DNA from 3 places in the Methylobacterium sp. J-059 genome. Region 3 is predicted to be linked to each of the others. Evidence: predicted binding sites of a transcription regulator. Region 3 holds the regulator's gene; each other region holds the start of a gene.
What was found. The regulator PhoB, encoded in region 3, activates phosphate uptake and scavenging genes when phosphate is short. The targets are predictions, from matches to a motif close to TGTCATNNANCTGTCAT.
Positions count from the first base shown of each region.

Region 1 (10,470 bases), on a different contig from region 3:
GGCGCAGGACGCGGCCGGCTCTGGGATCGCGAAGTCGCCCGCCGGGCCCGCGTCCTCCATCAGCGCGCCTCGCGCATGACGTAGGTGTGGAAGCGGATCTGCCCGTCCGGCTCGACCTGACGGTACACGCCCTGGATCTCGGCCTCGAAGCCGGGAAACAGGTTTGCGGAGCGCTCGAACATCTTGAAATAGTCCAGCATCGGCTTGGCCCGCTCATCGATCCGCTCGCCGGGCAGCACCGTGCCGATCCCGGGCGGGTAGACCAGAAGCAAGGTCGTCGCCACACGCCCCTCGGCTTCGGCAATCGGGACGAAATCGACGTTGTTGCGGGTCAGCATCTGCGCCGCGGCCTTGGGCGCCATCACCATCTCGGGCAGGTGCTCGGGCTGGAACTGCTTGCGCTGGAGCATCGAGGTGCCGTGCTCGCGGTGGAAGGCGTGGAAGTCGGCGCAAAGGTCGCGAAGCCGCACGCCGCGGTAGCGGTTCGGGCGCCGTCGCACGAACTCCGGCATCGCGTCCTCCAGGAGCACGTTGTCGTCGTGCAGGCGCTTGAAGGCGACGAGGCCCGAGATCAGCGTGCCGGCCTTCGAGGATTCGACGCCGGGGGTCAGCAGGAAGAGCAGCGAGTTCAGGTCGTTCTTCTCGGCGACGATGCGGTTCTCGCGCAGGTACTGCGCGACGATCGGGGCCGGAACGCCGTGGGCGGCATATTCCCCGGTCGCCCGGTCGAAGCCCGGCGTCAGCACCGTCAGCTTGTTCGGGTCGGTCATCGCGTAGCCGGGCGAGGTCTCGGGCCCGACATGGGTGAAGCCGTGCCAGCGCGCGCCGGGGCGCAGCTCCCAGTGCTTGGGGTCCGAGGCGAGCACGTCCGTCGTCAGGCTCTCCCACGGCACGTTGACGCCGTCCGGGCCGGGGGTCACGTCGGGCACGAAGGCGTCGAAGAACCAGCGCCGGTTGGGATCGCCCTCCTTCTCCTCGAACTCGCGGCGGATGGCGCGGACCTTCTTGCGCCACTCGATCCCGAGACGGATCGTGTCGTCCCACAGGATCATGCCCGAGCGGCCCTTCATCATCTGCGCCCCGACGTCGAGCGAGGCGAAGATTGGGTAGAACGGCGAGGTCGAGGCGTGGACGAGGAAGCTCTCGTTGAGGCGGCGGTGCTCGACGCGCCGGGTCTGGCCGCGGATGTGCCCGTCCTTGGTGTGGATCTGCGAGGCCTGGCTGAAGCTCGCGAGCTGCTTGTGGGTCGATTGCGTGGCGATGATGCCCGGTGAGGTCTCGTCGAGCCCCTTCAGGCCCATGGCGAAGCGGCCGACGAAGAGCGGGTGGAACTTCATGAAGCCGGCCCAGGCCTCGTCGAACAGGATGTAGTCGCACAGGTGCCCGATCCGCTCGACGACGCCCTGCGCGTCGAGGATCGTGCCGTCGTAGGTGCACTGCTCGATCACCGCGACGCGGAACGGACGCTCGCGGCGCCACGCCTCCTTGTCCTCGACCAGCGGGTTGCGGCGGATCTTCTCGCGGATGGCGGTCTCGTCCAGGGCCTCGTGGTAGATCGGCCCGATCAGCCCGTAGGCGTTGCGGTCGGTCTCGAGGAAGATCGGGATGCCGCCGGCGAGCATCAGAGCGCCGTGATGGGCGGCCTTGTGGTTGTTGCGATCGAACAGGACGAGGTCGCCCTCCGCGACCAGAGACCCGAGCACGACCTTGTTCGAGGCCGAGGTGCCGTTGAGGACGAAGTAGGTCTTCTCCGCCCCGAAGATCTGCGCCGCCTCCTTCTGCGCCTTCAGCGCCGGCCCCTCGTGGGTCAGGAGGTCGCCGAGGTCGAGGACCGAGTTGTCGAGGTCGTCGCGGAAGATCGCCTCGCCGAGATGCTCGACGAAGATCCGCCCGATCGGCGAGCGGTTGTAGAAGATGCCGCCGTTGTGGCCTGGGCAGGTCCAGAGCTGGTTGCCCTTCTCGGCGTAGTCGACAAGCGCGCCGAAGAACGGCGTCTTCAGGGTCTCGGCGTACTGGGTCACGCGGGAAACGAGGCCACGGGCGATGAATTCCGGCGTCTCCTCCGCCAGGAAGATGTAGCCGTCGATGAAGTCGAGCAGCTCGACCGGGATGTCTTCCAGCCGCTTGCGGCGCACGAGGATGACGATCGGCATCTCGAGGCCGCGCCGCCGCATCATGTCGATCAGCGAGGCCGCCTTGCCGTCGAGGCCGCGCTTGCCCCAGTCGACCACCATGCAGCCGATCGCCGCGTCGGTCTGCACGGCGATCGCCGCGTCCTCGACCCGGCGCGCCCGGATCACCTCGAAGCCGCGCCCCTCGACCGCGGTGACAATCTGCGCGACGCGGACGCCTTCGAGGTCGTCCGGATCGAAGGCCGGCGCGCACATCAGCACGGTGAAGCGGCGGTGAAAGTCCATGGAAAGCCTCTGGCCTGACGGGTCGGCGCCTGCCTGCGACGCCATCATGACGGTTGGATGACGGTGCGGGCGAACGGCGCGGGATCTTGCCGGGGCGGCGGCCGACCTTCGGTCCGCTCGGGTAATACGATCGGCCCGCCATGGCCATGACGACGACGCCTCGGGCCACCCGCTCGAGCGCTCCGCGCATCGGCCGCGTCGCGCTCCGCCTCGCTTTCGCCCCAGCGCCTGCGGACAAGGTGGCCCGCGCTTAACGGATCCTTCACCACAGCGCCGCGAGCGTCCCAAACGCATGAAGCCGACAGCCGCGATCCTTCGTCCTGCCCTGGCCGCCGCATGGCTGGCCTTCGCCGTCGCGCCCGCAGCGGCCCACCCGCACGTCTGGGTGACCGCGAAGGCCGAGATCGGGTACGCGGGCGGCAAGGTGGTCGCGGTGCGCCACGTCTGGACCTTCGACGCCGCCTACACCGCCTTCGTCACCCAGGGGCTCGACGCGAACAAGGACGGCAAGCTGACGCCGGACGAGCTTCAGACCCTCGCCGCCGAGAACACCGGGAATCTCGCCGAGTTCGGCTACTTCACCAAGCTGAAGGTCGGCGGCAAGGAGCAGGCCTTCGCCGACCCGGTCGAGCCGCGGATGGCGATGGAGGGCGACACGCTCACCCTGAGCTTCCGCCTGCCGCTGAAGACGCCGCCCGCGCAGGGGCGCGGCGTGCTCGCGCTCGAGGTCTACGACCCGACCTACTTCGTGTCCTTCGGCCTGTCCGAGGCGCCGGATGCCGCGACGCTCGTCGGCGCACCGAGCGGCTGCGCGGCGACGGTGACGCGGCCGAAGACCCCCGAGCCCAAGACGGCGGAGGCCGGCGCCCCCGGGATGAGCGAGGCGTTCTTCGAGGCGCTGACGGCCGCTTCCGGCTACGGGATGCACTTCGCGAACCGGATCCTCGTCGCATGTCCGTAGGCGCCACGCTCGCCGTCCAGCCCGCAAGCCGCCGGCCGCTGCGGCTGATGCTGGTCGCCGCCGCCGTCGCAGTCGCGGCCCTGATCCTCGCCGGCCTGGTCTGGCTCGCGGCGCCCGGCCTCTCGGCGCCGCCGCCGCGCTCGCCCTTCGGCATCGGCTTCCGCGAGGCCGCGCCGTCGGTGACCGGGCTCGGCGGCTGGCTCCTGGCGATCCAGTCTAGCTTTTCGCGCAGCCTTCAGGCCGCGCTCGCCGCGATCAAGGGCGGCGGCGACTGGATGCCGCTGGTCACGCTCGGCTTCGCCTACGGCATTTCCCACGCCGCCGGCCCCGGGCACGGCAAGGCCGTGATCGCCGGCTACCTGTTCGCCGGCGAGCGGGCCTTGCGTCGCGGCTTCGGCTTGAGCTTCGCCGCCGCGATCCTGCAGGCGCTGGTGGCGATCGCGATCGTCGGGACCGGCCGCCTCGTGCTCGGCGCCACCGCCGCCGGAATGACGCGGGCCGGCAACACCATCGAGATCGTCAGCTTCGCCCTCGTCGCCGCGATCGGGCTGGCGGTGACGTGGCGCAAGGCCGGGCGCCTCGCCGACCTCGGCGCGCCCGCCGCCTGCGGCCCCGAATGCGGCCATGCCCGCCTCGCCGACGCGCGGGCGCTCGAAACGCTCGACACCTGGCGGGAGCGCGCCGGCGTGGTCGCCGCCGCCGGTTCGCGGCCATGCGCCGGAGCGGTGCTGATCCTGGTCTTCGCCGCCGCGCAGAACATGCTGGCTGCAGGCGTCCTCGCGGTCTTCGCCATGGCGCTCGGCACGGCGCTCACCACCGGCGCGCTGGCGAGCCTCGCAGTCTTCGCCAAGGGCGCCGCCCTGCGGATCGCCGGCGGTCGCGGACGCGCGGGCGTCGTGGCGATCGGCGCGCTCGAGCTGCTGGCCGGCGCCTTCGTGCTGGTGCTCGGGCTGGCGATGCTGTCGGGCCTCGCGCTCGACATCGGCGGCTGATCGCCCCTCGCCAACGGCACGCCGCCATGCCACGCTCCGGTCCGGGCAGGGAGCCCGGCACGCGAGGCGCCGCATGGCAGGGTTCGACCACATCCTGAACTGGCGGCTGCTCTCGGGCTCGCACCCGTTTCCGGGACCCGACGGCGGCACCTGCATCAACGAGGCGGCCCTCGTCGCCGCGGGGCTGCCCTACCGCGCGATCCGGTCGAGCGACGAATGCCCGCCCTGCTTCTCGCGCCCGATCGCGGCCTACGCGCTCGGCCTCAACGACGCGATGCCGGACGGCGAGCGCCACCGCTTGATGGCCTTCGTCCTGCGCCTGTCCGGCTCCGCCGACACGCCGGCGGTCGAGGCGGAGCGGACGGCCTTTCTGGCCCTCGAAAGCATCCGCAGCCTTCTGCCGCCGCTGCTCGAGCGGGCCGGATTCGCCGACCTCGCCACCCGCTGCGCCGACGCGGCGGATCTCGACGAGGCGCTGGCGGCCGCGCGTTCGGCCGCCTGGGCGGGCGGAGCGCGGGCGCAGGCCGCATCGGGTCAGCGCGCCTGGGTCTCCGGAGCGTTGGCGGCCGCAGTCTCCCGCACCGCAAGCGCGGCGATCCGCGCAGCGGAGGATCCGCGCTGCGCGGCCGAGATCGCCGAGGGGGCGGCGCCGTTCGCCCCGGGCACGTGGGCGCGGGCGGCCGTGATCCTCGACGGCGCGCTGCGGATCGGGCGGCAGGCGCCCGACATCGACCTGTTCGCCGCGCGCGACCGCCTCGACGCCGCCCGATCGGCCGCGCACGCCTGAGCCGCGATCACGCGTTCGCGTCAGGCGGCGGCGGAAGCCGCGTCGAGATCGAGCTCGACGGTCTCGCAGTTGTCGAGCCAGACGCCGGTGAGGTGGAAGAAGAACGTACCGTGGCCGACCACTGCGATCGTCCGCTCGGGACGCGCGCGCAGCCATTCGCGAAACCCGGCGACGCGCTGGTCGAACAGGTGCCGCGGCTCGACCGGATGACCGCCGACGTCGGACCCCTCCTCGGCGTGCCACCACACCTCGGGCAGGTGCCCGACGTCGAGATGCGGGAACTCCGCCGCGATCTCGGAGGCGACCCGGCCGACGTCGCAGCTGCTCTCCTGGCACTCCCGATGCAGCACCTCGACGAGGAGCTTCGGCTCGGCCGGATGGTCGGCGAAGACCAGCGCGGTCGTCTCGATCGCGCGGGTCAGCGGCGAGACCACCACGAGGTCGAACGGGATCTCGCAGAGCGCCGCCCGCGCCGCGCGCGCCTGCTCCCGGCCGCGCGGCGTCAGGCGGGCGTCGCGATGGTCGGGATCGCGGCCGGTCGCGCGGTGGGCGGCGTTGAAGGTCGATTCGCCGTGGCGGAGGCAGACGATGCGGGTCGGGCCGTTCATGCGGGTCATGGTCTCGTCGGTTCGTGTCGGGGTCAGGCGAAGCGGCCTCCGCGCTGGATCACCTCGATCTTGTAGCCGTCGGGGTCCGTGGCGAAGAAGAACCGCGCCAGCTCGGTGTCGCCGTGCTTGAGCGTCTTCATGTCCGTCGCCGGAAGCCCCTCGCGGGTGAAGCGGGCGTGCTCGGCGGCGAGATCCGCGACGGTGACGGCGACGTGGCCGTAGCCGTCGCCGAGGTCGTAGGCGTCGGTCCGGTCCTTGTTGACCGTCAGCTCGATCTCGAAGGGCAAATCCGGCGCGCGCATGTAGACGAGGGTGAAGTCGGGAAAGTCGAAGCGGTCGGAGATGGCGAGCCCGAAGGCCGCCTCGTAATAGGCGACCGAGCGCGCCTCGTCGCGGACGCGGATCATCGCATGGACGGGCTTGGCCATTCTTCGCTCACAGGTTGGATCGAGGGAGTGAAACCGATATCTGGCGCGAAGAACCGATCCGAAAAGGCCGCGAGCCCTGCGCCGAACCGCAGGCAGCCCCGCGCCGATGGCCACGGAAGCCCGTTCGAAGCCGATGCCGAGGCTATTCCCAACCCTGTCGACCGATCGAGGCGCCCTCATGCCTGAGCCCGTCCTGCTTGCCACCAGCCAGTCGCCCGCCGAGGAGGCGATCTGGCGCGACGCGCTCGCCCGCGCGATGCCGGACGAGCGCATCGTGACGGCTGCCGACCCGTTCGATCGCTCGACGGTCGCCATCGCGATCGTCGCCAACCCGGTTCCGGGAGCGCTGGCCGGACTGCCGGCGCTCGCCTGGGTGCACAGCCTGTGGGCCGGCGTCGAGCGCCTGCTGCAGGACGCGACGCTGCCGCCTGTCCCCGTCGTCCGTCTCGTCGATCCGACGCTGGCGCGAACGATGGCCGAGACCGTCGCGGCCTGCGTGCTCGCGCTGCACCGCGATCTCCCGCTCTACGCCGCGCAGCAACGCCGCCGCGCATGGCGCCAGCACCCGGCCCGCGCGGCCGGCGCGTGCCCGGTTGCGATCCTCGGGATGGGCGAGATGGGGCGGGCCTCGGCCGAGCTGCTGCTCGGGCTCGGCTTTCCCGTCCGCGGCTGGAGCCGATCGGGCACCGCGATTCCGGGGTTGATTGCGCATTCCGGCCGCGACGGCCTCGGCACGGCGCTGGACGGCGCGGCCTACCTCGTCAACCTGCTGCCGCTCACCGCCGAGACACGCGGCATCCTCGATCGCGCCTGCTTCGCCCGGCTGGCGCCGGGTGCCGGCGTGATCAACTTCGGCCGCGGCGCCCACCTCGTCGAGGCCGACCTGTGGCTGGCGCTCGATGACGGACGGGTCGGGCACGCGGTGCTCGACGTGTTCGCGCAGGAGCCGCTGCCCCGCGACCACCCGGCCTGGGACCACCCGAACGTCACGGTCCTGCCCCACGTCGCGGCGCCGACCGACGAAGCCTCGGCGGCCGCGATCGTCGCCGGGGCCGTGGCGGCCTTCCGCAGCACCGGACGGGTGCCGGCGGGCGTGGACAGAGCCCGCGGGTACTGATCGCCGTCGCCGCAAGCTGTCGCGTGGTTTCGCGGACGCAACGTCTTGCGTCCTCGAGATGCCGCACACCGAAACGCGCATGGGAAACACGCCGTTACAAATTTGCCGCCGCCCCCCATCTTCGATTGTCGCGCGTCTCGGGCCATAAGGAGCCGCGAAGTCCCGTCGGGACGCGACCGAAGACGACCGCCGATGAACGCGCCCGCCAGCCCGCATATCCTGATCGTCGAGGACGACCGCGAGATCGCGAACCTGGTCGCGCGCTACCTCCGCGGCAACGCCTGCCGCGTCACCCTCGCCGGCGACGGCGCGGAGATGGACCGGGCGCTGGCCGACGGCCGGGTCGACCTCATCGTCCTCGACCTGATGCTGCCGGGCGAGGACGGCCTCAGCCTGTGCCGGCGCCTGCGCGCGAGCTCAGCGATCCCGATCCTGATGCTCACCGCCAAGGCCGAGGAGATCGACCGCATCGTCGGCCTCGAGATCGGCGCCGACGACTATCTCGCCAAGCCGTTCAACCCGCGCGAGCTGCTGGCCCGCATCCGCGCCGTCCTGCGCCGCACCGGCAACGAGGTGGCGGAGGAGGAGGGCGCGCGCCGGATGCACTTCGTCGGCTGGACGCTCGACGTCTCGCTGCGGCAGGTGCTGAGCGCGGAGGGCGCGCGCATCTCGATCACCGGCGCGGAGTTCGACCTGCTCCATGCCCTGTGCCTGCGCCCGGGCCGCGTGCTCTCGCGCGACCAGCTCCTCGACCTGACCCAGGGGCGCAGCGCCGGCCCGTTCGAGCGCAGCATCGACGTGCTCGTGAGCCGGATCCGCCAGAAGATCGAGCGCGATTCGCGCAACCCCGAGATCATCCGCACGATCCGCTCGGGCGGCTACCTGTTCACGCCGGAGGTGACGCGCTCATGAGGTTCGGCCGGATCCGGAGCCGCCTGCGCCCGCGCAGCGTCGCCGGGCAGATCGCCCTGCTCGTGGTGGCCGCGATCGTCGTCGCGCACGCGGTCGCGACTACGGCCTTCGTGCTCCTGCGCGAGCCCTGGAAGCCGGACGACCATCCCGGCGTCGCGGCAGGGCGCCTCGCGATCGTCGCCCGCCTCCTCGACAACGCTCCCGTGCCGGACCGCGACGCCCTGCTGGCGAATGCGGCACGCAGCGTGCCGAACCTTCAGATCGCGCCCTGGACCGGGACCGCTGCCGAGGGCGAAGGCCTCAACCGCCCGGTCGTCCGCCGCCTGCGCAACGGCTTCGGCCGGGCGCTGACCGTGGTCGAGATCGGCGGGCCGGAGATGCGCGCCGACGGCTACCTCCGCCTCGGGATCGTGACGCCGAACGGTGCGCGGCTGCAGGCGAGCCTGCCCGACGACCCGCTCAGGCCGCCGCACGAAGGCGCGATCATCTTCACCGTGATCTTCCTCGCCCTGACGCTGGCGCTGCTCTCGGTGTGGGCGACGCGGGCGCTGACGGCGCCTCTGGCGCGGCTCGCGGGCGCCGCCGAGGCCTTCGGCACCGGGGACGACCACGTGGCGCTGCCCGAGGCCGGCCCGCGGGAGGTGATCGCGGTCTCCCGCGCCCTCGACCGGATGCGCAACCGCGTGCGGCGCCTGATCGACGACCGCACGCAGATGCTGGCCGCGATCAGCCACGACCTGCGCACGCCGATCACCCGGCTGCGGCTGCGCGCGGAGTTCATCGACGACGACCACACCCGCATCATGACGCTGCGCGATCTCGACCAGATGAACGCGCTCGTCGAGGCGGCCCTATCCTTCGTCCGCGACGGCCAGGGCGGCGCGTCGAGCGCCCGGACGCTGATCGACCTCGCCTCGGTGGTGCAGACGGTCTGCGACGGGTTCAGCGACGTCGGCGCCGACGTCGTGGTCACGCAGAGTCGCCACGTGCTCGTCCGCGGAAAGCCCGACGAGCTTGAGCGGGCGATCACCAACCTCGTCGACAACGCGGTCAAGTACGGCGGCGGCGCGCGCCTCTCGATGGAGCAGACGCCGCGGGGCGTCCGCATCGTGGTCGGCGACACCGGCCCCGGCATTCCCGAAGCCGAGCGCGACGCGATGCTGCAGCCGTTCGTGCGCGGCGACCGGGCCCGCAATCTCAACGACGCGAGCGGCTTCGGCCTCGGGCTGTCGATCGTGCTCGCCATCGTCGAAGCGCATGACGGCTGGCTCACCCTGACGAATCGCCCGGAAGGCGGCCTCTCCGCCGCGATCGAGCTGCCGCTGGCCGCCGCGATCCCGGCCGAACCCGCCGAGACCCGGATCGCCGCCGCGGCGGAATGAACGGCCGAGCCTTGCATCGGACCGGCGCGATCGGCGTTGAGGCCGAGCGGGCATCGGAAGGCAGGAAGCGCATGGACGTCGGATTCATCGGGCTCGGGCGCATGGGGCGCGCCATGGCGGCCAAGCTGGTCGAGGCCGGGCACACCGTCCGCGTCTGGAACCGGACCCCGGATGCTGCGCACGGGATCTCCGGCGCGACGCCGGTGGCGAGCGCGGCCGAGGCGTTCGCGGGCGACGCGGCGATCACCATGCTGTCGGACGACGCAGCGCTGCGCTCCGTCATCGTCGAGGGCGGGCTGCTCGACAGCGCAGGCCGGCCGGCGATCCACCTGTCGATGAGCACGATCTCCGTCGCCTTGGCGCAGGAACTGGCCGCGATCCATGCGCGCGCCGGCATCGCCTATGTCGGCGCCCCTGTGTTCGGGCGGCCGGACGCGGCCGCAGCGGGCGCCCTCAATATCATCGCCGCGGGCGATGCCGGCGCGATCGACCGCGCAGCCCCGCTCCTCGACGCGATGGGCACGAAGACGTGGCGCTTCGGCACCGAGCCGCATCAGGCCAATGCCGTGAAGCTCGCCGGCAACTTCATGCTGGTCTCGGCGATCGAGGCGATGGGCGAGGCCGCCGCCTTCGCCGAAGGTCACGGGGTGGCCGGCGCCGACCTTCTGGACATGCTCACCGGCACGCTGTTCGCCTCGCCGGTCTACAAGGGCTACGGCGCGTCGATCGCCGCGAACCGCTACGAGCCGCCGGGCTTCGGCCTCCGCCTCGGCGCCAAGGATATCGGCCTCGCCCTCGGCGCCGCGGCGGCGGTGAACGTGCCGATGCCGTTCGCGAGCGTCCTGCGGGACAACCTCATCGACGCG
Region 1 covers NZ_JAKSYA010000123.1:83,150-93,619, forward strand. The annotation lists gene MKK55_RS17615 (GNAT family N-acetyltransferase) at 1-60, opposite strand, end outside; gene MKK55_RS17620 (Orn/Lys/Arg decarboxylase N-terminal domain-containing protein) at 60-2,417, opposite strand; gene MKK55_RS17625 (DUF1007 family protein) at 2,710-3,378, shown strand; gene MKK55_RS17630 (nickel/cobalt transporter) at 3,369-4,370, shown strand; gene MKK55_RS17635 (hypothetical protein) at 4,444-5,157, shown strand; gene MKK55_RS17640 (histidine phosphatase family protein) at 5,178-5,774, opposite strand; gene MKK55_RS17645 (VOC family protein) at 5,798-6,193, opposite strand; gene MKK55_RS17650 (2-hydroxyacid dehydrogenase) at 6,372-7,310, shown strand; gene MKK55_RS17655 (response regulator) at 7,503-8,222, shown strand; gene MKK55_RS17660 (ATP-binding protein) at 8,219-9,604, shown strand; gene MKK55_RS17665 (NAD(P)-dependent oxidoreductase) at 9,676-10,470, shown strand, end outside.
Region 1: a site for PhoB is predicted at 2,464-2,480, ahead of MKK55_RS17620 (Orn/Lys/Arg decarboxylase N-terminal domain-containing protein). Genes of this name have one in related genera too.

Region 2 (10,470 bases), on a different contig from region 3:
GACCGGGCGGCCTTCGCGGCCGACGCCGCGGCCTGGGCGATCCGCCGCGCGGTCGGCGTGCGATGGCTCGAGCTCTCGGCCGACGAGCTGCGCCAGCGCGAGCCGACCCTGCATCGCCGCTACACCTTCGGGGTGATGGTCGAGGAGGCGGGCCATTGCCGCGACCCGGGCGGCTACGTCGCCGGGCTCGCCGACCTCGCCCGCGCCCGCGGCGCGACCTACGCCCGCACCCGCGCCACCGGGTTCCGCCTCGACGCGGGTCGGCTCGTCGCGGTGGAGACCGAGGCCGGCGCGATCCCGTGCGACCGGGCGGTGGTCGCCGCCGGCGCCCGCTCGGGCGCGCTGACCGCGAGCCTCGGCGACCGGCTGCCGCTGGAGAGCGAGCGCGGCTACCACGTGATGATCGCCGGCGCCGAGGCGGGGCCGCGCACCCCGGTGATGGCCTCGGACGCCAAGATGGTGGTCAACGCCATGGACGGCGGCCTGCGCGCGGCGGGCCAGGTCGAGTTCGCCGGGCTCGACGCGGCGCCGAACTGGAAGCGCGCCGAGATCCTGCGCGACCACCTGACCGGCATGTTCCCGGACCTGCCCGCGACCGTGCCGGCCGAGCGGATCCGGATGTGGCTCGGCCATCGCCCGAGCATGCCGGACGGGCGGCCCTGCATCGGCCGCGCCCGCCGCACCGGGGACGTGGTCTACGCCTTCGGCCACGGCCATGTCGGCCTCGTCGGATCGGCGCGCACCGGGCGCCTCGTCGCCCAGCTCGTCGGCGGCGAGGCGCCCGAGATCCCGCTGGCGCCGTTCGACCCCGGCCGCTTTCTGTAGGGAAGCGGCACCCGGCCTACCGCGCCGGCCCGCCGATCAGCGCCCGGCGCAGCCGGCCGGACACGGCGTCGATCGCCGCCACGGCGACGAGGATCATCAGCACGAGGCAGGCGACCTGCTGCAGCTCGAGCACCCGGATCAGCTCGCTCAGGTACTGGCCGATGCCGCCCGCGCCGACGATGCCGATGATCGTCGCCGATCGGGTGTTCGATTCGAAGAAGTACAGCACCTGGCTGCCGAGCACCGGCAGGACGGCGGGCACGAGGCCGAAGCGGATGCGGTGGAGCGCGCCGCCGCCGGAGGCCGCGACGCCCTCGCCGTCGCGGCGATCGACGGTCTCGACCGCCTCCGAGAACAGCTTGCCGAGCGCCCCGACGTCGGAGCAGGCGATGGCCAGCGCGCCGGCGAAGGGGCCGAGCCCAACGACGTTGATCCAGACCAGCGCCCAGATCAGCACGTCGACCGAGCGGACCACGTCGAGGCCGCGGCGTACCGCGAAATGCGCGAACGGGTTCGGCACCACGTTCCGGGCCGCGAGCAGCGCCAGCGGGAAGGCGACCAGTGCCGCGGCCAGCGTCCCGAGGAAGGCGATGGCCAGGGTCTCGCCGAGCGCGTGCAGGAAATCGGGGAAGCGGCCGCCGGCCGAGGGCGGCAGCATCATCAGCGAGAACTCGGCGAGCCGCCCGAGGCCGCACACGATGCGGGTGGCCGAGAAGTCGAGGCGCACCATCGCGAACGCCGCGAGCCCGAGGAGGGCGGCCAGGGTCGCGAGCGTCGCGAGCCGCGCGCCCCACGCGGTCCGGAACGCGTCGGGGTGGCGCCGGCGCAGGGCGGCGACGTCCACGGGACGCGGCGGCCGGCTCATCGCGCGCCCTCCGCCCCGATGAGGTGGTGGCGCAGCCGCTCGGTGCCGAGGTCGATCGCCATCACCGTCGCGACGATCATCAGGAGGATCGCGCTCACGTCCGCGTCGTAGAAGTTGCGGATCGCCACCAGCAGCTCCTGGCCGATGCCGCCGGCGCCGACGAAGCCCATCACCCCGGCGCCGCGCACGTTGATCTCGAAGCGGAGCAGCCCGTAGGAGGCGAAGCTCGACAGCACCTGCGGCAGCACCGCGAAGCGGATCGCCTGGATCCGCGAGGCGCCCGATGCGGTCAGCCCCTCGACCGGCCTCATGTCGATGTTCTCGACCACCTCGGAGAACAGCTTGCCGAGCGCCCCCGTGGTGTGGAGGGCGAGCGCCAGCACGCCCACCATCGGGCCGAGGCCGAAGGCGATGACGAAGAGCAGGGCGAACACGATCTCGGGCACCGTGCGCAGGACCTCGAGGGCGCGGCGCGTCAGGAAGCGGCCGGCGCGGGTGCGGGCGAGGTTCGCGGCCGCGCCGAAGCACAGCAGGAAGGCGCCGACGCCGCCGAGCAGCGTGCCGAGATAGGCCATCAGCAGGGTCTCGCCGAGGAGCGCCGCCCATTTCGGCAGGCCCCAGTACCATTCGGCGAGGTCGCCGCGCAGGTCGGCGAGGGTCAGGTGCGGCAGGATGCGGCCGAGATAGGCGGTGAGGTTGCCGATGTTGTCGGCGAGCACCAGCGGGCGCACCTCGGCCATCAGGCCCGACAGGACCAGCAGCCCGGCGACGACCGCGAGGAATGCCAGGCTCCGCCGCCGGGTCGACGCGACCGCGCGCCCGTAGGCCTCGGCCAGGGCCGCCGCCCGCTCGGGCGGCAGCGGCGCGATCCGCCCGCTCACGGCGGCGACCCGTCCGGTCCCGGGATCAGGACTTGCGGCGCTGCGCGTCGTTGAACTTCAGCATCTCGATGATCGGCTGGTAATCCTCCAGCGTCACGGGGGTGAGGCCGAGGTCCTTGCCGTCGGAGAGGCGGTCGAAGGCGGCCTTGTCGGCGGTCGGCAAAGCGACGAAGGCCTCGACGATCTTGCGCTTCAGGTCGGCGGGCAGGCTCGACAGCATCGCGAACGGGCCCTCGGGCAGGAACGCGGACTTGAAGACGATGCGGAAGTCGGACGGGCTCAGCGGCGTGCCGTCGGGCTTCTTCAGCATGCCCTTGGCGGCCATGCGGGTGACGACGGAATCGGTCTCGGAGTTCCACAGGTTGGCGGCGGCGTCGGCCGTGCCCTGGGTCAGCGCCAGCACCGCGTTCTCGTGGCTGCCGGCGTAGACGGTCTTGCCGAACAGCGCGTCGACGTCGTGGCCGCTCTTGTTGAGGAAGAAGCGCGGGGCCTGGTTGCCGGAGGTCGAGTTCGGGTCGACCAGGGCGAGGTTCCTGCCCTTCAGGTCCGCGATCGTCCGGTACGGGCTGTCGGCGCGCACGTAGAGCACCGAGTAGTAGCCCGAGGCGCCGTTATCGTGCTTCTGGTTGACGATCGGGTCGACCTTCACCCCCGTCATCACCGCGCGGGCGAACGAGGCCGGGCCGTAGAAGGCGATCTGGATGTTGCCGGCGCGCTGGCCCTCGATCACCGCGGCGTAGTCGTTGGCGACCCGCAGCTTCACCGGCACCCCGAGCGCCTTGGTGAGGTAGGCGGCGAGCGGCGCGTAGCGGTCGGTGGTGCCCGTGGCGTTCTCGACGGGAATCGCGCCGAGGGTGATCTCGGGCACCGTCGCCTTCCAATCCTGAGCCAGGGCGGGCTGCAGGGCGAGCGCGGCCAGGCCGCCCGCGAGGGCGCCGACGAGGGTGCGACGGTCGAGCATCATCATCTCCGGGAAGGGGCGTGGCACGGGGTTCGTCCGGGGTCAGGCGACGAGTGCGGCGGGCTCGACCGCGTTCGGCGCCCGGTCCATCACCTCGCCGGCCTCCAGGCCGTAGAGCTGCTTGGCGACGTCCTCGGTGAGGTCGAAGGCGCCGCCGTCGAACACCACGCGGCCGTCGGCGAGGCCGACGAGCCGGTCGCAATAGGCGCGGGCGAGGTCGAGCGAGTGCAGGTTGCACAGCACGGTGATGCCGAGGCGCCGGTTGGCGTCGGCGAGCGCATCCATCACCAGCTTGATGTTGCGCGGGTCCAGCGAGGCCACCGGCTCGTCGGCGAGGATGATGTCGGGCTCCTGCACCAGCGCGCGGGCGATCGCGACCCGCTGCTGCTGCCCGCCCGAGAGCTGGTCGGCGGGGTGGGCGGAAAAGCCCGCCATGTCGAACGCCTCGAGCGCCGCGAGCGCCCGCGCCCGGTCCTCGGCCGACCACAGCTTCAGGAGCGCGCGGTAGCTCGGGGCGTGGGCGAGGCGCCCCATCAGCACGTTGGTCAGCACGTCGAGGCGGCCGACCAGGTTGAACTGCTGGAACACCATGGCGCAGCGGGCGCGCCAGCGGCGCAGGTCGCGCCCCCGGAGCGCGGTGACGTCGAGCCCGTCGAACAGGATCCGCCCGGCCGAGGGCTCGGCGAGGCGGTTGAGCATGCGCAGGAAGGTCGACTTGCCGGCGCCCGACCGCCCGATCACCCCGACGAAGCTGCCCGGCTCGATCCGCAGCGAGATCCGGTCGACCGCGAGGCGCGGTCCGTAGCGCCGCGTGAGGCTATCGACGATGAGCATGCGTGCCGTCCGCCGCGAGGGATGCGCCGGTAGACCCGTCGCGCGCGACGATAGGATGACAGCCGCGCCGCAACCCGCGGTTTCGTCCTGAACGGGCGCCGATCCTGCCGTTCCGGCAAAGCCCATGCCCCGCGCGCCGACGCTCGGCTTCGGAGACGGGATCATGGGCCTTCGGTGCCAAGGGATGAAGGCGCCCGATCGGACGGCGCGCAGGATTTTAGTCTGGCTCGGCGCCGTCGTCGGATATACCGCTCTGGCGGTGCACGCGATTCGCGTTCCCGTCGAATGACGATCACGATGTTCCGAACCAGCGCCCTGACGGCGGTCCTGCGACGCGCGCTATTCGATTCGGATGCGAAGGAGGCGGAGCGATCGCCTCGAACGTCGATCCCTGAAAGTTTTTCAGGAAGAGATGCTTTGTCGCGCCCGTCGATCGGAGGCTTCCTCGCCGCCGCCCTGGTGCTCGGCCGCGCCGCCGCGGCGAATGCCGAGGACGCACCGTGGCACTGGACTTGGGTAACGCCGACCGAGAAGGGCTGGGTGACGGTGGAAGGAGACGCCGCCGTCACGCTGTCGGCCAACCGATTCTTCGCGCATCTGAAACCGGGTGCCCCAGGCTATTCTCCCGACGTGCGCATCGAGGGGCGTCTCGCCAATCGGAAAGCCGAAGCCCTCGTGACCTTGGAGGGCACCGATGCCTCCCCTGAGACCTACACCGGCAAGTTCCGGTCGATCCGTTCGAAGCTGTCGGATCCGAGTCACGGCTGGGGAAGCGACCGTATCAGCTTGATCGCGGGCTCGTCCTTTCTCGGGTTTTACCGGGAGGTGCAGGCGGCAAGGAGCAAGGACGACAGCAAGATCCAAAAGTTTCGGCTGAGGGCGTTCTGAAGCCGTTTGCCGATGCTCGGACAGGCAGGCGGCAGGGAAACCTTTCGCCGCCGGGACCGCTCATCCACCCGATGAAGGGTGCTCAAGGCGAGGCCGGTGCAGGCCTGAACGGGATCCGGCGCAGGAGGCGGAACGGCGCCGCGCCGTCCTGGCGCAGCAGCGTGATCGCGTCGATCGTCAGCGACGTCGGCGGGCAGGCCGCCGCGAGGCGGGCGCGCCAGGTTTCGCGGGCGTCGCCGGCGAGGCGGCCGGTCAGGGTCATGTGGAAGCGGAAGGCCTCGAAGACGTGGGGATAGCCCCAGCGGTCGAGGAGCGCGCGGCCGCGCGCGTCGAGGCGCTCCGGCTGGCGGCGCGCCCGCTCCGCCGGGGTGAGGCCGGCCCGGAACGGGTCGAGGGCGGCGACGCACTCGGCCGCGAGCAGGCCGAGCCCGGGCGGCGGCGCGGTGGGCACCAGGGCGACGAAGTCCCCGAGCAGGGTCACCGCGAGGGGCCCGACCGCCAGGGGCGCGCGGGGCTGCGCCAGCGCCGCGCAGGCGGCGAGGAGGTCGCCCTCGGTCCGGCCAGCGGCGAGGCGCATCGGCGCCTTCAGCGTCGCGTGGAAGCCGTAGACCCGCGGCGCCGCGGTGACGGCGGCGAGCGCCGCGCGCGCGGCCGCGTCCCATCCGGGCAGGGGCGCATCGCCGAGGACCGCCTCGCCGAAGGCGGCGAGCGCCGATCCGGGCTCCGGCGTGACGTAGAGCGCGTAGCGTGTCGGGGCGTCCACCGGGGCACTCGCTTCGGGCGTGGATCGGTCACGGCCCGGCGCGGATAGAACCCGATCGCCCGCTCGGCAAGGCGCGGCCGCTCAGCCCCGCGGGATCGGGCGGTTGCGGCAGGCGGCGCGATATTGCTGCCGGCTCAGGCCGCGCATGTTGCGGCGGTCGGCTTCCTGGGTGCAGGCGATCTTGCGGTCGGCCTTGTTGAGGCTCTTCGTGCCGCTCGACGGGACGTCGGTCGGCGCGGGCGCGGTGTAGGATTGCGCGAGGCCCGACGTCGTCAGCAACGCGAGACACAGGGTGCTTGCCAAGACCGTACGCATCCAACGAACTCCTGCTCCATCAGTCGCGCTCGCCGGGCAATAACCGGGCCAAGCTTGGCGGCTCGGGGCGTGGTCGATCACGCGGTGCGGCCGGCGGCGATCGCGGCGACGACGCGGTGCGAATCCGACACCCATCCGAAGATGCCGCCCTGCGCCACGATCATCGCGAGGCCGGCCGCGTGGAAGGCCGGGATGTACGAGCCGCAGGCATCCGACACCACGAGGCAGCGGTAGCCGCGGTCGTTGGCCTCGCGCACGGTGGTGTGGACGCAGACCTCGGTGGTGACGCCGCAGACGAGCAGCGTGGCGACGCTGCGCGCGGCCAGGATCTCGGCCAGGTCGGTGGCGTAGAACGCGCCCTTGCCCGGCTTGTCGACCACCGGCTCGCCGGGAGCGGGCGCGAGGTCGGCGACGATGTCGTGGCCGGGCTCGCCGCGGATCAGGATGCGCCCCATCGGCCCGGGCGCGCCGATGCGGGCGGACGGCGTGCCGCGGGCGATCTTGGCGGCGGGCGCGTCCGACAGGTCGGGGCGATGCCCTTCGCGGGTGTGGACCACGAGGAGGCCGGCCCGCCGCGCCGCCGCCAGCAGCGCCTGCGCCGGCGGCACGGCGGCGGCGAGCAGCGAGACGTCGTTGCCGAGGCTCTCGCCGAAGCCGCCGGGCTCCAGGAAATCGCGCTGCATGTCGATGATCACCAGCGCCGTCGTCGCCAGGTCGATCGCCAGCGGGCCCGGCTCGGCATCCACGGTCACCATCGGCGCGAATCTCCCGTCCTGCGGCCGGCTCGGCGGCGCACGACGCGACGATGTCGGGCGATGGCGCGGAATGCATCCGCAAATACTGCCCGACATTGCTCGAATGTTGTGCGCATGCTGCCGACGTCATGGGCGGTGGCGCGTTCGTCGGCGGACGACGCGCCGCCGGAGGTGGGAGCCCGGCCGCCGCGTCGCGCGTTTCAGGGTCGCCGCCGCCGCACCCGTCGGAGCGGGCGCCTGCGCTCGGCCGGCAAACCTGTTGCCGAATTATGACTCGGCCGCCGCCTCTCGCCCAGGTGGCACGCGCTGGCATATCGGTTGCTGCCTGCTCACCGGATTTTCGGCACGGAGAGGGCAGACATGATCGCTCGGGGACTCGTTGCAGCGGCCATGTCGCTCGGTCTGGTGGGATACGGCGCGGCGGCCGATCTCGACGCGAAGAAGGACAAGGCGCCCGTCGAGGCGCCGGCCAAGGAAGCGCCGTTCTTCCTCTTCGCCGACACGCAGTTCAGCTATCGCTACCAGTTCCCGACCGTGTCGCCGGGCGTCCAGATCCAGAAGGCCGACGGCTCGTTCGTCAGCCGCGAGGCGCCCAAGCAGATCTACAACATCTCGCATGCCGACGCCTGGGCCTACGGCACGAACTTCTTCTCGCTCGACATCCTCAAGTCGGGGTCGCAATTCCCGGCCGGCACCACGAACCCGCCCGGCAGCGTCGGCGCGCCGTTCTTCGCCGATTACGGCAACACCGAAGCCTACGGCCTCTATCGCGGCACCCTGAGCCTCAACGCGCTGACCAACTCCAAGGCGTTCACGCTGCCGGGCATCGTCAAGGACATCTCCCTCGCCTTCGGCTTCGACGCGAACTCGCAGAACGACGCGTTCGGCTCGAAGAAGCGCGACGTGGTCGGCGGCCTCAACTTCTCCTTCGACGTGCCGGCCGGGTTCCTGAACCTGTCGGTCCACGCCTACAAGGAGTGGAACCGCAACGGCTTCAACCTGCAGCCCGATCGCGACCAGAGCTTCGACGTGGTGCCTGAATTCGAGGTGGTCTACAATTTCCCCCTCGCCTTCACCAACCTGCCGCTGAGCCTGACCGGCTTCAACAACATCGTGCTGCCCAAGGGCCGCGGCGTGCAGAACGTGGCCGACTTCGCCTTCAACCCGAAGCGCGGCCTCGAATTCCTGTCGCGCACCAACCTGGTGCTCGACGTGGGCAAGCTGATCTACGACCAGCCCAACAAGGTCGACGCCTTCATCGGCTTCCAGTACTGGCTGAACAAGTTCGGCAACGTCGAGACGGCGACGTTCAAGGGCACGGAAGAGAAGAGCTTCCTCGCCGGCGTCGCGTTCCACATCTTCTGATCGCCGGTTGGATCGCCGATCGCACGACCGTGACGGGATGGGAGACGGCATGACGGGATCCGACGCCAGGCCCCGAGGGGACGAAACGCTCCGGCGCCTGTGGATTCGCAATCCGCTGGCGATCCTCGCCGAGGGCGCCGGCGGCGGCATCGTGGTCGAGGGCAGCCGCATCGTCGAGCGCGTGGCGGCCGGCGCGCAGCCCGCCGCGCCGGTGGACGAGACCTTCGACGCGTCGCGCCACGTCGTCATCCCCGGGCTGATCAACACCCACCACCACTTCTTCCAGACGCTGACGCGGGCCCACCCGCTGGCGATCAACAAGCCGCTGTTCCCGTGGCTGAAGGCGCTCTACACGGTCTGGGACAAGATCACCCCCGATGCGTTCCGGCTCGCGACGCGGCTCGCCTACACCGAGCTGCTGCTCTCCGGCTGCACCACGGCGGGGGACCACCACTACCTCTACCCGAAGGGGCTCGAGGATTCCGTCGACGTGCAGGTCGACGAGGCGCGCAGCCTCGGCATCCGTGCCTTCGTCACCCGCGGCTCGATGAGCCTGTCGGAGAAGGACGGCGGCCTGCCGCCCGAATGCCTGACGCAGGACGACGACACCATCCTCGCCGACAGCGAGCGGGTGCTGAACCTGTTCCACGACGCGAAGCCCGGCGCGATGGTGCGGATCGGGCTGGCGCCGTGCTCGCCCTTCAACGTCACCAAGCGGCTGATGCGCGAGAGCGCGGCGCTCGCCGACCGCCACGACTGCCAGCTCCACACCCATCTCGGCGAGACGCTGGACGAGGACGCCTACTGCCTGGAGATGTTCGGCCAGCGGCCGGTCGACTACCTCGAGGAGGTCGGCTGGATGAGCCCGCGGGCCTGGCTCGCGCACGGCATCCACTTCAACGACGACGAGGTGCGCCGGCTCGGCAAGGCCGGCGTCGGCGTCTGCCACTGCCCGACCTCGAACATGACGCTGGCCTCGGGCCAGTGCCGCACCTGCGAGCTGGAGGCGGCGGGCGCGCCGGTGGGCCTCGGCGTCGACGGCTCGGCCTCGAACGACAGCTCCAACCTGATGGAGGGCGTGCGCCACGCCCTGATGATCAACCGCCTGACCTACGGCGCCGAAGCGGTGACGCATCTCGACGCCCTGCGCTGGGCGACCGAGGGCTCGGCCCGCTGCCTCGGGCGCGACGACATCGGCCGGATCGAGCCGGGCCGCGAGGCCGACCTTGCGCTGTTCACCCTCGACGCGCTGCGCTTCTCCGGCGCGCACGATCCGCTGGCCGCGCTCGTGCTGTGCGGCGCGCACCGCGCCGACCGGGTGATGGTCGCGGGCCGGTGGCGGGTGGTCGACGGAAACCCCGTCGGCATGGACACGCGGAAGCTGCGCGAGGACCACGGCCGGCTCGCCCTCAGCCTCCTCGGCGGCGCCTGATGGCGGCCGTGCCGTCGCCCGCCGCCGGCACCGCGCCGCTCTACGGGGCCTACGGCATCGTCAAGCGCTTCGGCGACTTCAAGGCCAACGACGGCGTCGACCTCGAGATCCGCGCCGGCGAGATCCACGCGCTGCTCGGCGAGAACGGCGCCGGCAAGTCGACCCTGATGAAGATCCTCTACGGGCTGCTGGAGCCGACGGAGGGCGTCGTCACCCACAAGGGCGACATCGTGCAGCTGCCCGACCCCGAGGCGGCGCGCGCCATCGGCATCGGGATGGTGTTCCAGCACTTCTCGCTCTGCGAGAACCTGACGGTGGCCGAGAACATCGCCCTTGTCATGCCGAAGACCCTCTCGGGCAGGGCGCTCGCCGAGCGGATCGCCGCGCTCGGGGCGGCCTACGGCCTGCACCTCGATCCCGCCCGGCCGGTCTGGTCGCTCTCGGCCGGGGAGCGCCAGCGCATCGAGATCGTGCGCTGCCTGCTGCAGGACCCGCGCCTCGTCATCCTCGACGAGCCGACCTCGGTGCTGACGCCGGGCGAGGCGGAGCAGCTGTTCTCGGTGCTGGAGCGGCTGCGCGACGAGGG
Region 2 covers NZ_JAKSYA010000171.1:20,718-31,187, forward strand. The annotation lists gene MKK55_RS26360 (NAD(P)/FAD-dependent oxidoreductase) at 1-825, shown strand, start outside; gene phnE (phosphonate ABC transporter, permease protein PhnE) at 842-1,690, opposite strand; gene phnE (phosphonate ABC transporter, permease protein PhnE) at 1,687-2,571, opposite strand; gene phnD (phosphonate ABC transporter substrate-binding protein) at 2,597-3,532, opposite strand; gene phnC (phosphonate ABC transporter ATP-binding protein) at 3,575-4,366, opposite strand; gene MKK55_RS26385 (hypothetical protein) at 4,652-5,254, shown strand; gene MKK55_RS26390 (DUF1045 domain-containing protein) at 5,337-6,017, opposite strand; gene MKK55_RS26395 (hypothetical protein) at 6,099-6,332, opposite strand; gene MKK55_RS26400 (cysteine hydrolase family protein) at 6,410-7,087, opposite strand; gene MKK55_RS26405 (hypothetical protein) at 7,448-8,452, shown strand; gene MKK55_RS26410 (8-oxoguanine deaminase) at 8,502-9,884, shown strand; gene MKK55_RS26415 (ABC transporter ATP-binding protein) at 9,884-10,470, shown strand, end outside.
Region 2: a site for PhoB is predicted at 4,411-4,427, ahead of phnC (phosphonate ABC transporter ATP-binding protein). Genes of this name have one in related genera too.

Region 3 (10,470 bases):
CCGTCAAGCAGGTCCCGAACGCCATCGGCTACGTCGAGTCGGCCTACGCCAAGCAGAACAAGCTCAGCTACGCGCTGATCCGCAACAAGGCCGGCAAGTTCCCGCAGCCGGACGACAAGGCGTTCCAGGCGGCCGCGGCCAGCGCCGACTGGAAGAGCGCGCCCGGCTTCGGCATCACGCTCACCGACCAGGCCGGCGACGACGCCTGGCCGATCACGGCGGCGACCTTCATCCTCGTCCACAAGGAGGCCGCCGATCCGGCCAAGTCCGCCGACGTGCTGAAGTTCTTCGACTGGGCCTACAAGAACGGCGACAAGCTCGCCTCCGACCTCGACTACGTGCCGCTGCCGGACGCCGTCGTCGGCCTGATCCACGAAGAGTGGAAGCAGGTGAAGGGCAAGGACGGAAAGCCCGTCCTCGGCATGTGAGGCCGAACCCGCGGGGCCGCACGCGGCCCCGCGGCCGATCGCGACGAGCGGACGGCCCGCGCGAAGCGCGAGGGCTGCCCGTTCCCCGAGCGGGCGCAGCGTCCTCGCCGGATCTCGCCCGCGCGTCCGGCCCCGCCCTCGCGCCCGGCCGTTCGGCGCGCTACCACGCCAGCCGGTGAAAAGAACCGCGGATGACCGCCTTGACTGAACAGATCGCCGTGACGCGCGCCGCCTCGGGCGCGCGCCTGCGCAAGGGGCCGAGCAAGGGCCTCGACGCCCTGTTCCGCGCCGCCGCCTACGGTTCGGCCCTGCTGGTGCTGCTGGTGCTCGCCGGCATTCTCGGCTCGATCCTCCACGGCGGCTGGCCCGCCTTCCGCGAGTTCGGCTTCGGCTTCCTCACCTCGAGCGCCTGGAACATCGGCACCGAGCAGTACGGCGCCCTGGTCGCCGTCACCGGAACGCTCGCCTCCGCGGTGCTCGCCCTGGTGATCGGCGTGCCGATCTCGCTCGGCATCGCGATCTACCTGACGCAGCTCTGCCCCGGCTGGGCGCGCAAGCCCGTCGGCATGACGATCGAGCTGCTCGCCGCCGTGCCCAGCATCATCTACGGCATGTGGGGCCTGTTCATCTTCGCGCCGCTCTTCGCCCGATTCGTGCAGATGCCGGTGTCGAACCTGGTCGAGGGCATGCCGATCGTCGGCACGCTGCTCTACGCCCGCGTGCCCTCGGGCGTCGGCGTGCTCACCGCCGGCATCATCCTGGCGATCATGATCGTGCCGTTCGTGGCCTCGATCGCCCGCGACATGCTCGACCAGATCCCGACGATCCTGCGCGAGAGCGCCTACGGCATCGGCTGCACCACCTGGGAGGTGGTCCGCCACGTGCTGCTGCCGCAGGCCTCGGTCTCGATCATCGGCGCGATCATGCTCGGCCTCGGGCGCGCCCTCGGCGAGACCATGGCGGTGACCTTCGTGGTCGGCAACGCCAACCGCCTCTCGGCCTCGGTGTTCGATCCCGGCTCGACCATCGCCTCGCGCATCGCCAACGAGTTCAACGAGGCCGACGGCCTGCAGCTGAACTCCCTGATGGCGCTCGGCTGCATCCTGTTCGCGATCACCTTCGTCGTCCTGATCATCGCCCGCTTCCTGACGCGCCGCGTCAAGGTCGCCTGAGGGACCCGCCATGGACGCTCCCAACACGATCCGTCCGGCGCCGGCCCTGAAGCCGGCCCGCATCCGCGGCAGCCGCCGGGTCGCCGACCGCACGCTGCGGATCGCCTGCCTGACGGCCACCGTGCTCGGCGCCTTCGTCCTCGGCTCGATCCTGCTGATGCTCATCGTCGAGGGGGCGCGCGGGTTCTCGCCGCTGCTGTTCACCCAGCCGACCCCCGGCCCCGGCTCGGAAGGCGGTGGCATCGCCAACGCCATCCTCGGCAGCCTCGTGCTCACCGGCATCGGCATCCTCATCGCCACGCCGATCGGGCTGATGGCCGGCACCTACCTCGCCGAGTACGGCCGCGGCTCGAAGCTCGCCGAGGTGATCCGCTTCCTCAACGACATCCTGCTCTCGGCTCCCTCGATCCTGATCGGCCTGTTCGTCTACACCCTGATGGTGCGGCCGATGGGGACCTATTCCGGCTGGGCCGGCGGCGTCGCGCTGGCGATCATCGCGACCCCTGTGATCGTGCGCACCACCGAGGACATGCTGCGCCTCGTCCCCGGCACGCTGCGCGAGGCCGGCGTGGCGCTCGGCGCCCCGATGTCGACGGTGATCCGCAGCGTGACCTGGCGGGCGGCCTCGGCCGGCATCGTCACCGGCATCATCCTCGCGCTGGCCCGCATCGCCGGCGAGACCGCGCCGCTCCTGTTCACGGCGCTCAACAACAACTCGTGGTTCAGCCCGGACCTGATGGGCGGCGTCGCGAACCTGCCGGTGATGATCTACCAGTTCGCCCTCTCGCCCTACCCGAACTGGCAGCAGCTCGCCTGGGCCGGCGCGCTCCTGATCACCATGACGATCCTGCTGCTCTCGGTCGTCGCCCGCTTCGTCATCAAGCCGCAGCGCGCCCGCTGATCCGCCGCCGGCATCCACGAGGAACACGACGATGAACGCCGCTCCCGCGATCAACGCCACCCGGTTCGACGGCCGCAACCCGGCCGACGAGCACGCGCCGATCCGCATCAGCGCCCAGGCCCTGAACTTCTACTACGGCCAGTTCCACAGCCTGAAGAACATCAACCTCGACTTCCACGACCGGCAGGTGACCGCGCTGATCGGCCCCTCGGGCTGCGGGAAGTCGACCCTGCTGCGCACCTTCAACCGGATCTACAGCCTGTACCCGGAGCAGCGCGCCGAGGGGCAGGTGCTGCTCGACGGCCAGAACATCCTCGATTCCGGCGTGGACCTGAACGAGCTGCGCTCGCGCATCGGCATGGTGTTCCAGAAGCCGACGCCGTTCCCGATGTCGATCTACGACAACGTCGCCTTCGGCCTGCGGCTCTACGAGAAGCTGCCGAAGTCCGAGCTCGACGGCCGCGTCGAATCGGCCCTGCGCAAGTCCGCGCTGTGGGACGAGGTGAAGGACAAGCTCAAGCAGTCCGGCATGGGCCTCTCCGGCGGCCAGCAGCAGCGCCTGTGCATCGCCCGCACGGTGGCCCAGAGCCCGGAGGTGATCCTGTTCGACGAGCCGACCTCGGCCCTCGACCCGATCTCGACCGGCCGCATCGAGGAGCTGATCGAGCAGCTGCGCAGCGAGTTCACGATCGTCATCGTGACGCACAACATGCAGCAGGCGGCCCGCATCTCGCAGTTCACCGCCTTCATGTATCTCGGCGAGGTCATCGAGGTCGGCCCGACCAACCGCATCTTCATGAACCCGACGGTGCGCCAGACCCAGGACTACATCACCGGCCGCTTCGGCTGAGCCGCACCCGGATCGTTCGAGGACCCACGCCCATGCCCGGCCACATCGTCACGTCCTACGACACCGACCTCGAAGACCTGCGCCGCTCGATCTCCGAGATGGGCGGCGTCGCCGAGAAGATGATGACCGAGGCGACCGACGCGCTCGTCCGCCGCGACACCCAGCTCGCCCAGGCGGTAATCGTCGCCGACAAGCGCCTCGACACGCTGCAGCGCGAGATCGAGGAGCGCGCGGTGCTGCTCATCGCGCGGCGCCAGCCGATGGCGATCGACCTTCGCGAGACGATCTCGGCGATCCGCGTCTCGGGCGACCTCGAGCGCATCGGCGACCTCGCCAAGAACATCGCCAAGCGCGTCGTCGCGATCAGCGACCAGGCCCAGGCCCAGAAGATCGTGCTCGGCGTGCAGCACATGAGCGACCTCGTCCAGGAGCAGCTCAAGGACGTGCTCGACGCCTATGCCAGCCGCGACGTCAACGCGGCCCACAACGTGTGGGAGCGGGACGGCGAGATCGACGCGCTGTACAACTCGCTGTTCCGCGAGCTACTGACCTACATGATGGAAGACCCGCGCAACATCTCGTTCTGCACGCATCTGCTGTTCTGCGCCAAGAACGTCGAGCGTATCGGCGACCACACCACCAACATCGCCGAGACGATCCACTACCTGTCCACCGGCGAGAACCTCGCGGGCGACCGCCCGAAGAACGACGCCTCGAACTACGCGACGGTGGCACCGGGCGCCTGAGGGCTGCCGTCTCCTCCCCTCCTCCTCTGCGGGGGGAGGGTGGGCCTCGCGTGAGCGGGGGTCGGGAGAGGGGAGCGACCGCTCCGGATACGGCGCTCCCCTCTCCCGACCCGCTTCAGGGGGGAGGGAGGTCCGTGGCGATGGATGAGAAAGTCGGGCGGTCCGCCCGGGAGTGCCCTGCATGCGTACGCGGATCCTGATCGTCGAGGACGAGGAGGCGCTGACCACCCTCCTGCGCTACAACCTCGAAGCCGAGGGCTTCGAGGTCGATTCCGCCGCCCGCGGCGACGAGGCCGAGCTGCGCCTGCAGGAGCAGGTGCCCGACCTGATCCTGCTGGACTGGATGCTGCCGGGGCTCTCGGGAATCGAGCTGTGCCGCCGGGTGCGGGCGCGGCGCGAGACGATGTCCCTGCCGGTCATCATGCTCACCGCCCGCGGCGAGGAGGGCGACCGCATCCGCGGCCTCGGGACGGGGGCCGACGACTACATCGTCAAGCCGTTCTCCGTGCCGGAACTGCTGGCGCGCGTCCGCGCGCTGCTGCGGCGCGCCAAGCCCAGCCACGTCGCGAACCTGCTGGAAGCCGGCGACATCGAGCTCGACCGCGACAGCCATCGCCTGCGCCGGGCCGGCGGCGAGATCCACCTCGGGCCGACCGAGTTCAAGCTGCTCGAGTTCCTGATGCAGAGCCCCGGCCGGGTCTATTCCCGCGAGCAGCTCCTCGACGGCGTATGGGGCCACGACGTCTACATCGACGAGCGCACCGTCGACGTGCATGTCGGCCGCCTGCGCAAGGCCCTGAACCGCGCCGGCGAGACCGACCCGATCCGCACCGTCCGCGGCTCGGGGTACGCCTTCGACGAGACGTTCTCGGGCGAGGATTGAGTTCGGCTTTCGGTGGACGGCTCAAGCGACCGCAACGATCCGCGACCTGCCGTGGGTCCCTTCTCCCATGGGGAGAAGGACAGGATGAGGGGCGTGAGTCATTCGGGTCGGTCACGACCCTCACCCCAACCCTCTCCCCATGGGAGAGGGAGCCGTCGCGCACACTGAAGTGATGTCAGTCCTACGAAAATTATATTTTTACCAAGCTTCAGGGGACCTTCGTCCCCCCGCCGTCGAGCCCCGCGCTGCGGCCCGTCGCCTTCACGGCGTCCAGCGCGCTCAGCATCGTCCCCTCGGTGAGGATCTGCGGCAGCACCGTCGGCTCTCCGGCCCCCGCATAGAGCAGGTAGAGCGGCACGCCGCTCCGGCCGTGGCGCTCGAGCAGGCGGGTGATCTCCGGGTTCTGGTTGGTCCAGTCGCCCTTGAGATACGTGACGTCGCGCGCGCGCATCGCCGCGCCGACCGCCGCCGTCCCGAGCGAGGTGCGCTCGTTGACCTGGCAGGTGATGCACCACGCCGCCGTCATGTCGACGAAGACCGGCCGGCCGCTCGCCAGCAGCGCGTCGAGGCGGGCCTGCGTGAACGGCTCGATCCCCTCGGCCCGGGCCTGGGCCCCCGGTGCGACGCGGTCGTGGTCGAGGGTGAGGGCGAGCCCCGCCACGCCGGCGACGGCGAGCACCGCGAGGCCGCGGGCGAGCTGCGCCCGGACCGGCCGCGCGTCGCGGCCGAGCTCCCACGCCCAGGCGGCGAAGCCCATCAGCACCAGCCCGATCAGCGCCGCGAGCAGGCCCTGCGGCCCGACCTGCTGCGCCAGCACCCAGACCAGCCAGGCGACCGTGGCGTAGATCGGGAAGGCGAGGGCCTGCTTCAGCACGTCCATCCACGCGCCGGGCCGGGGCAGGGCGCGCAGCGCCGGCGGCCACAGGGTGAGCGCCAGGAAGGGCAGGGCGAGGCCGAGGCCGAGGCTCGCGAACACGACGAGGCCGGCAGCGGTCGATTGCGTCAGCGCGAAGCCCACGGCCGAGCCCATGAACGGGGCGGTGCACGGCGTCGCCACGACCGTCGCGAGCACGCCGGTGAAGAACGAGCCCTGGAGCCCGGCCCGCCGGGTCAGCCCGTCGCCGAGCCCGGACAGCCGACCGCCGAGGTGAAGCATGCCCGACAGGCTCAGGCCCATGGCGAAGAGCAGGTAGGCCAAAGCCGCCACCACGGTCGGCGATTGCAGCTGGAAGCCCCAGCCGATCCCGGCGCCGCCGGCCTTCAGGGCGATCAGCAGCGAGGCCAGCGCGAGGAACGCCGCCAGCACCCCCGCGGTGTAGGCGAGCCCGTGCAGCCGGACCCGCGCCGGCGCCTCGCCGGAATGCCTCACCAGGCTCAGCACCTTGATCGACAGCACCGGGAAGACGCAGGGCATCAGGTTGAGGATCAGGCCGCCGAGCAGCGCGAGGCCGGCCGCGGTCCACAGGGTCAGCGCCTCGGCCGGGTCGGTGCGCGCCGCCGCCGGCGCTGCGCTCGGCATCGCGCCGCCGCCGGCGAGCGCCGCCTCCTCGCCGAGCGCGAAGGCCTGCCGAACGAGGCCGCCGCCGGTGTCCTCGTCGATCGCCAGCACGCCGGGCAGCGATTCGGGCGCGGGGTCGGCGGGCGTCGCGCGGGTCAGCGTCAGGTGGAGGCCCGAAGCGTCGACGGTGAAGGGCTGCGGCGCGGCGTTGTCGATCGCCGTCTCGGAATAGGGGAAGAACGCCACCGCGCGGACCGTGTCCGCGGCGAGGCCCGGAGCCTCGAGGTCGAGGGCGAGCCGGTCGCCCTGGCTCGACAGCCGCACCGGCCACGGCGCGCGCTTGGGCAGGGCGGCACGGGCGCGGGCGAACAGGTCGACGTTGCCGGGATCGGCCGTGGCCTCGCGCGCGACCGGCAGCGTCAGGGCGAGATCGGCCGAGCCGGGAATGCACTCCGTCTCGCACACGAGATAGGTGAGCTTGCCCGCCAGCGTCACCGGCGCGGCCGGGTCGAGGCTCGGCGGCGGGGTGACCCGCACGAGCAGGATCGCCTCCCCCTCGTAGCCGAAGTTCATCAGCGTCGCGATCGGGATGCGGTGCGGCGCCGGCCACTGGATCGCCGAGGCCGAGAAGCCCGCCGGCAGGGTCCAGATCACCTCCGGCGGCAGGCCGGAATCGCCGGGATTGCGCCAGTAGACGTGCCAGCCCGGCTTCATCGCCATGCGGATGGCGACGGTGAACGGCGTGGCCCCCGCCACCGCCGCGGGCTCCGCCGCGAGGCTCGCCCGCACGAGGTCGGCCGGCGGCTTGAAGCCCTGGGCCGCAACCGGCCACGCGAGCAGGGACAGGAGGAGGGCGGCTGCGCGGATCATGCGGTCCTTATCGCGCGACCGACGACGACGGTTTCACGCCGCCATCCTCATAGGCCCGAACCAGCGGAGGGTAAAATCGTGGGCGTGCGACAGGTTGGAACGGAGGCACCGCCGGATCGCGCATTCGAAGCGCGACGCGGCTCCCCCACGCGGGAGAGGGGACCCGCGTCAGGCTGGATGTTCCCGCGGATGCGCGGTTCGATCGTTCGAACTCTTTAGGACCCGCTGCTCAACGCCGCCGTCGCCCGCTCCAGCCAGGCCCGCGTCTCCGGGTCGAGGTCCGCGGACAACACGTCGCGGACGCGGGCGTGATAGGCGTCGACCCAGGCGCGCGCGTCCGGGCTCAGCATCTCCGGCACGATCAGGCGGCGATCGTAGGGGACGAGCGTCAGGGTCTCGAAGCCGAGCACCGGGCGCTCGCCGCCGGGCACCGTGCGGGGCTCGACGAGGACGAGGTTCTCGATGCGGATGCCGTAGGCGCCCGCCCGGTAATAGCCCGGCTCGTTGGAGAGGATCATGCCCAGCTCGAGCGCCACCGTCCCGGTCTTGGCGATGCGCTGCGGGCCTTCGTGCACCGACAGGAAGGCGCCGACGCCGTGGCCGGTGCCGTGGTCGAAGTCGAGGCCGGCCTCCCAGAGCGGCAGGCGCGCCAGGGTGTCGATCTGCGCGCCGGTGGTGCCCTTGGGGAAGACTGCGCGGCCGATGGCGACGTGGCCGCGCAGCACGCGGGTGTAACGATCGCGCATCTCCGCGCTCGGCGCACCCACCGCCACCGTGCGGGTGATGTCGGTGGTGCCGTCCAGGTACTGGGCACCCGAATCGATCAGGAACAGCTCGCCCGGCGCCGCCCTCCGGTCGGTGGCGCGCGTCACCCGATAATGCACGATCGCCCCGTTCGGCCCGGAGCCGGAGATCGTCGGGAACGAGACGTCGCGCAGATCCCCGCCGGCCGCGCGAAAATCCTCCAGCGCCTCCACCGCGGCGATCTCGCTCGGCGCGTCCTGCCCGTCGAGCCAGGCGAGGAAGCGCACCACGCTCGCCCCGTCGCGCCGGTGCGCGGCGCGGGCGCCGGCGATCTCGGCCTGGTTCTTCACCGCCTTCATCGCGGTGATCGGGTCCGGGCCGACGTCGGCGGTGCCGCCCACCGCCGCGACGCGTTCCTTCAGCGCGACCGCGCCCGTCGCCGCATCGAGGCGCACGCGCTTGCCCGCGAGCTCGCCGAGCGCCGGCTCGAACGCGTCGCGCCCGTCGATGTCGGCGATCGGTCCGAGCGCGTCGCGCGCCTCCGCCGTCACGTCGCCGGAGGCGAGGAAGAGCCGCGGCCGGCCCTCGCGCGGCAGGACGGCGTAGCCGAGCGCGAGCGGCGTGTGGCCGACGTCGGCCCCGCGCAGGTTGAACGCCCAGGCGAGGTTGTGCGGATCGGAGATCACCAGCGCATCGCACTGGCCGGTCTCGAGCTCGGCGCGGATGCGCGCGATCTTCTCGCTCGCGGCCTCTCCGGCGAAATCCAGCGGATGGGCGGCGACGCGTCCGGCCGGAGGCTTCGGTCGCCCGGCCCAGACCGCGTCCACCGGGTTCTCGGAGAGCGCCTTCACCTCCGCGCCGGCCTTGGCGGCCGCGCGTTCCAGGCGGGCGACGCCATCGGGCGTGTGCAGCCAGGGATCGTAGCCGAGCACCGCGCCGCGCCGCAGCGTCCGGGCGATCCAGGCCTCGGCGGTGCTCTCGGCGAGCGGCACGATCGCGACCACGCCGGGATCGACCTGTTCCGGCGCCTGCAGGGTGTAGCGTCCGTCGACGAACAGCGCCGCGGCATCCGCCAGGATCACGGCGGTGCCGGCCGAGCCGGTGAACCCGGTCAGCCAGGCGAGACGCTCGGCATTGGCCGGGACGTATTCGGACTGGTGCTCGTCGGCCCGCGGCACGACGAAGCCGTCGACGCCGGCTTCCCGGAGGGCGGCACGAAGGGCGGCGACGCGCTCCGCCGCCTTGCGGTGGCTCGAATCGTCGAAGGTCTGGAAGCGGATGCGGCTCATCCGGCCAGGGTATCGCCGGCGCGGGTCGGCGGGCAACCGACCTCAGCGGGTATCGATGCGATCTCAGCCGCCATCCATCGGCGGGTCGGCGGCGCGATCGCCGGGTGTGCCGTCGTAGCCTTCGAGCCAGGCTCTGCGCGCATCGGACCCGACCGGGTAGGGGCATGCATCCTTCGGGCGGCCGTGGCTGCGGGCGCGGGCGCCTTCGGTGATCGGATCGGCGGGCGGTTTCGCGGGCGTGTCGGTCATGCCGGGAAAATGCGGGCGCCCGCGTTCGGTTCAGCGATGCGGGAAACCGCCGCGCGCGCCACGGGCGAGCGGCCGCGGCGCCGCCCCGCCGCGGCGGAGCACCAGGGCGACCCAGCCCTCGATCGTGCCCTTCGAAGCGAGATGGAAGCCGCGGTGGCGGTAGGCCGAGAGCACGCCGGCGACGTCGCGCTCGATCAGGCCCGAGAGCACCAGCACGCCGCCCTCAGCCACCACGGCCGACAGCGTCGGCGCGAGCCGCCGCAGCGGGCGCGCGAGGATGTTGGCGAAGACCACGTCGAAGTGGCGCGGCCGCGCGGCCAGGGCGTTGCGCACGCCGGGCGCCTCGTAGAGCTTGAGGTACGGCCCGAGGCCGTTGGCATGGGCGTTGGCGCGGGCGGTCCTGACCGCCTCGCCGTCGAGGTCGCCGGCGATCACCGGCCGGCGCAGAGCCTTGGCGGCGGCGAAGGCGAGGATGCCGGTGCCGGTGCCGACGTCGAGCACCCGGCCGGGGCGCCCGCGCTTCAGCACGTCGACCAGCGCCTTGAGGCAGCCGAGCGTGGTGCCGTGATGGCCGGTGCCGAAGGCGAGCGCCGCCTCGATCTCAATGGCGAGCTCGTTCGGCCGCACGGTGGCGCGGTCGTGCGAGCCGTGGATGCGGAAGCGGCCGGCCCGCACGGGCACGAGGCCTTCGAGCGAGGCGCGGACCCAGTCCTTCTGGTCGATGGTGCGGAACTCCGCCGCGTCCGCCTGCGCGCCGACCACGGGGCGGATCAGGTCGCGGATGAAATCCTCGTCCGGCGCGTCGGCGAAGTAGGCTTCCAGCCGCCACGTCACCCCGTC
Region 3 covers NZ_JAKSYA010000112.1:17,835-28,304, reverse strand. The annotation lists gene pstS (phosphate ABC transporter substrate-binding protein PstS) at 1-428, shown strand, start outside; gene pstC (phosphate ABC transporter permease subunit PstC) at 620-1,600, shown strand; gene pstA (phosphate ABC transporter permease PstA) at 1,611-2,501, shown strand; gene pstB (phosphate ABC transporter ATP-binding protein PstB) at 2,533-3,351, shown strand; gene phoU (phosphate signaling complex protein PhoU) at 3,384-4,097, shown strand; gene phoB (phosphate regulon transcriptional regulator PhoB) at 4,279-4,980, shown strand; gene MKK55_RS14610 (protein-disulfide reductase DsbD family protein) at 5,189-7,348, opposite strand; gene MKK55_RS14605 (aminopeptidase P family protein) at 7,564-9,381, opposite strand; gene MKK55_RS14600 (Rmf/CrpP family protein) at 9,445-9,630, opposite strand; gene MKK55_RS14595 (50S ribosomal protein L11 methyltransferase) at 9,661-10,470, opposite strand, start outside.